Regions from separate parts of the Natranaerobius thermophilus JW/NM-WN-LF genome, predicted to be linked through region 2. Evidence: a T-box and tRNA genes for the amino acid it is inferred to sense, from the RefSeq annotation. Region 2 holds a T-box; the other holds one or more tRNA genes.

Region 1 (2,467 bases), 730 kb from region 2:
AATTTTCAAAAGCTATACTTTAGTCTTGACAATATTTACACTGAAAACAATATTTTATCCTGTTTGAAAAGATATATGATAATATTTCAAACACTCCTGAATCTCGAGATAAATTATCAATCACAGAATATGAAGGCTCTTGAACACCGTGAACTACTATCTCAGCTGGCACTATCGAGATTAAAACTGAAATTAATAGTTCTTTCTGCATTGTACCCTTCTCTATCGGCTCTCCTAGGATCTGTTCTAAATAATTGCGGCTAAATGGCCTCCACGATCGATCCCTGAGCTCAATTCCTCCCTGTTTAACCACGATATGAATTGTATCGATCTTTATGGGCTGCCCATCGATAAAATACTTTAACACTTGCAGATATTCATTGAATTCTCTATCTATCAAATATTCATCAATGAGATCTTCTAGTAAATCATCTAATTTGCGCAGGAACCAGGATAGCCGAAATGTAAGATATCCTTCTAAAATCAGCAAGGAGTAGTCATCAAAGTACTTATCAAGCCCTTCTCTGATTTGTTTCCCATCAAGAGTTAAGGTGTGACTGGCTGAATTAATAATTTCGCGATATTCTAGTTCAGTCAAGTGCCAGTGTTTTCTATGGGTCAGTTCCCGCATTAATACTCTACTCAAGCTATCAGTGAGCCAGCGCGAAACTTGTTTTAAAAAGTCTTGATAGTCCTCCTGGGTTAATCTTAGTTCCCACAAACTTAACTCGCTGTCCTCTTTCTTGGCCCGGGGAAATTCTAAAGACTCCACAAATTTATCCAATTGTGCTTTATAATTTTTAGACATTAATAGGATTTTTGTGGTCATGCTCTCCTCTCCTTCGATAAATAGTATATGAACTAAAGCATGACCACGTTTCAAAAGTTTCAATTTCCCCTTGATAATTCCTCTTCAATGTGCTATATTAATATGTGCAATCGAAAGCGCGGGTCTGTAGCTCAGTGGGAGAGCGCTTCCTTGACGCGGAAGAAGTCGCAGGTTCAATCCCTGCCAGACCCACCAACCATAATACAGTAATGACAGGGTTTTTAGACCCTGTCATTTTTTGTAAATTGCACAAAATATCTAAGAGTTCTACCAATATTTTAACCTTATATAAGAAGATTGCTATTAAGAAGACTTAATTGCCCAACATTTCATCAACTTTGTCACGGTTTTCTTTAATCCACTGTTCAGCAAGTACTTCATATTCTACATCATTTTCTTCATGCTCGTACATCATTTCCTCTAAATCTTCAATGGGCATACTCCAGTCTGATAATATTTCATAAGCTTCCGGATGTTTGTCTTCAATACCTTCATAAGAAATTACATATACATTATCTGCCTTAAAATATTCCTCTTGACCCTCTAAAAATTTGATATCATATTGAGTGAACATAGAATGAGGTCTCCATCCAAGGAAAGCTATTGGTTCTTCATTGTCCATGGCACTCATGGCTTCACCCATCATAGCAGCTTCACTTGAAGGGACAAATTCAAGTTCATCACCTATTCCAAGATCTTCTATCATTTCTTTAGAGATTTCTGATATGCCTGCTCCAGAGTCAATACCTACAATTTCATTATTATACTTATCTAGATTAGCCAAAAACTCATCTAGAGTGTCTTCCTCCACATATTCGGGAACAACCCAACCTAAGGGAGCTTCTTTATAACTTGCAGATACTTTCTGTAGATCTTCTCCATGCTCGTCCCAAAGGGCCTCTTCTGTATAGGGTAACCATGCATCCATAAAGAAATCAATTTCTTCATCCACTAATCCTACAAAAATTACTGGCTGATCTGCATTAGTTGTTTCTGTTTCATAACCTGCTTCTTCTAAAATTTGTCTGGCAATTTCTGTTGGAACTGCTGTACTTGTCCAATCTGTCATTCCAAATTTTATGGTTTCTTTTGATTCTTCTCCAGCTGTAACACCGCCTCCTCCATTGGTACAGGCAGTTAATAAAACAATTGTTATCATTGTCACTAGTACTAATTTCAGCTTTCGCATTAAATTATAACCTCCTTGTTAAATAATTATTAAGATTTTTGTTTAATCAAGTTAGCATCTTGATTTAATTTTCCATAAACTTCTCTCATATTCTCAGGGGTAAATTGTAATTGGTCTGGCCCCTCGGACTCCCAGACATAATAATCTTTGCCCTGTAATTTCTTAATTAATTCACTTGAATCATATATTTTAATTCCATATACCCAGTTTGCCATAATCAGGGTGGCAGCCATATGTGCTCCTTCATTTGAAGTTGCACATATATCTTTTATGAGATTAATTTCATAATCTCTAAAATACCCATCAAAAACAGATGTCATTAAACAGCCATCTGTAACTAATCCGCCAATCATCAAATGCTTTACCTTTAAACTCTTTAGGATAATGTCCAAACTTGTTTCATAAAAGCCACTCCAGCGAAATTTGTCAATCACCACATCTTCTTCCTT
Region 2 (2,467 bases):
ATATACATGAAAGATTCATAAAGAAAGAGGAGGACTGCATTATGGTCGAACAAAAAAATTTAACTACTGAGAATGTGTTGGGAGAAGCCAAAGGTTCTGATCTGGAAAGACCTGTAAAACAAAATTTTCAAGGCGAAACATCTGAAACGGGTTTGTATCTTGCCATGGCTCGACAAGCTCAAAGAGAAGGCTATCCTGAAATTGCAGAGAGTCTTAAAAGAATTGCCATGGAGGAAGCAGAACATGCCGCAAGGTTTGCTGAATTAAATGGTATGATTAATGATAGTACTGAGGAAAATTTAAAAGAAATGCTTGAAGGAGAAATCTTTGCTAATCAAGATAAAAAGAAAGCGGCTGAAAAAGCAAAAGACCAAGAATTAACTGAAACTTACACTTATTTTATTGAATCCTCCAAGGACGAAGCTAGGCACGCAAAAATGCTTGAGGGTTTAGTTAACAAGTATTTTGGATAAACTATTGACAACTAAGACCCAAAATATGTATTATATAAATACAATTCTATACTTTTAAATCATTGAAACATCTCGGAACGGGAGGAGTAGGCGGTTCAGATCTTGAAAGAGAGGAGTGCCATGGCTGAAAGCACTCTAAGATCTTTCCGTTGAATGTCGCCCGGGAGATGGTGGCCTGAACATTTATCCATGAATAATGATAGTAGGGCCATCCGGCTGTAGCCGTTATTTTTATGAGGGTCCCCAGCTACGGAAATTAGGTGTAGGGGGAAAAAAGGTGGTACCGCGGAATAAAGCCCTTCCGTCCTTTTATGGACAGAAGGGCTTATTTTTATATTTTGCTATAGCACTGTTATATTTAGCTGTTGATAACTTATAATCTTCAATTAAGTAAATTGTTGTAGCTTGATTGTAAATCTTGAAGAGCAACAAAACAAACAAGAGAATCTGAGCCAAATAAAAGAAAGGAGTGAATACTATGAGTAAAACAAATTTATCAAAGGTTTACGAACCTGAAAAAGTTGAACAAAAATGGTATCAGAAATGGTTGGATGCTGATTCCTTCAAAGCTTCCTGCGATCACAGGGATAAATTTTCTGTAGTAATTCCACCACCAAATGTCACGGGTTCACTGCATATGGGCCATGCCCTGGATAATACATTACAGGACGTAATTGTGCGATTTAAGAGAATGCAAGGTTATGATACTTTGTGGATGCCTGGTACTGACCATGCCGGTATAGCAACTCAAACTAAAGTGGAGGAACATCTTGCCCAAGAAGACGGTGTATCTAAATACGACTTGGGTAGGGAGAAGTTCCTTGAAAAAGTTTGGGCTTGGAAAGAAACCTATCACGATAGTATTACTAATCAATTAAAAAAATTAGGGGTATCCGTTGATTGGTCTAGAGAAAGATTTACTATGGACGAGGGATGTAGTAAAGCTGTTAGAGAAGTTTTTGTATCACTTTATGAAAAGGGGCTAATTTATCAAGGTGATTATATTATCAATTGGTGCCCGAGATGCTATACTGCCCTCTCAGATATTGAAGTAGAGCATATGGAAGATCAGGGAACTCTCACTCATATTAAATATCCCTTGACTGATGGATCAGGTTCTATTTCTGTGGCTACAACGCGACCTGAGACTATGCTTGGAGATACTGCTGTAGCTGTTCACCCAGATGACGAACGATATAGTCATTTAATTGGTAAAACTGTTATGCTACCGTTAATGGATAGAGAAATCCCAATTATAGCTGACGAGTTTGTTGACCCTGAATTCGGATCTGGTGCTGTCAAAGTTACACCAGGTCATGATCCTAATGACTTTGAAATGGGAGAACGTCACACTTTAGAAAGTATTGCTGTAATAGGTAAAGACGGACAGATGACTAATGAAGCACGGCGATACTCGGGAATGGACAGATATGAATGTCGAAAATCTGTAATTCAAGATTTGAAAGACCAAGGTTATTTACTGGAAATTGAAGATCATAATCACTCTATCGGTCACTGTCATAGATGTGATACTGTAGTCGAACCCCTGGTTAGTAAACAGTGGTTTGTAAAAATGAAACCATTAGCGGGACCAGCTATAGATGTGGTTGATAAGGGAGATGTAAAATTTGTTCCCGCTAGATTTGAAAAAATCTACAGAAATTGGATGGAGAATATTAGGGACTGGTGTATTTCTCGTCAGATCTGGTGGGGCCATCGCATTCCAGCCTGGTATTGCCAGTGTGGTGAAATTATAGTTAGCAGGAAGGATCCCGATTCTTGTCCTTCATGTGGAGAATCAGGTTTAGAGCAAGACCCCGATGTACTAGATACCTGGTTTAGCTCAGCTCTCTGGCCTTTTTCCACTATGGGATGGCCTGACGAGACAGATGATTTACAGAAATTTTATCCCACAGATGTCCTTGTAACGGGATATGATATTATTTTCTTCTGGGTAGCTAGAATGATATTTATGGGATTAGAGTTCATGAAGG

The links. A T-box is a leader RNA that pairs with one kind of tRNA and senses whether it is charged. The one in region 2 lies ahead of NTHER_RS05625 (valine--tRNA ligase), so its partner is inferred to be a tRNA-Val.
Region 1: it has a tRNA-Val gene. The T-box ahead of NTHER_RS05625 (valine--tRNA ligase) is inferred to sense a tRNA for this amino acid. The anticodon was not compared.

What each region holds. Positions count from the first base shown of each region.
Region 1 covers NC_010718.1:1,900,086-1,902,552, forward strand. The annotation lists gene NTHER_RS09220 (DUF445 domain-containing protein) at 1-9, opposite strand, end outside; gene ytxC (sporulation protein YtxC) at 20-892, opposite strand; tRNA gene NTHER_RS09230 (tRNA-Val) at 950-1,024, shown strand; gene NTHER_RS09235 (glycine betaine ABC transporter substrate-binding protein) at 1,143-2,018, opposite strand; gene NTHER_RS09240 (cysteine hydrolase family protein) at 2,048-2,467, opposite strand, start outside.
Region 2 covers NC_010718.1:1,172,115-1,174,581, forward strand. The annotation lists gene NTHER_RS05610 (hypothetical protein) at 1-21, shown strand, start outside; gene NTHER_RS05615 (ferritin-like domain-containing protein) at 42-473, shown strand; T-box leader at 538-785, shown strand; gene NTHER_RS05625 (valine--tRNA ligase) at 952-2,467, shown strand, end outside.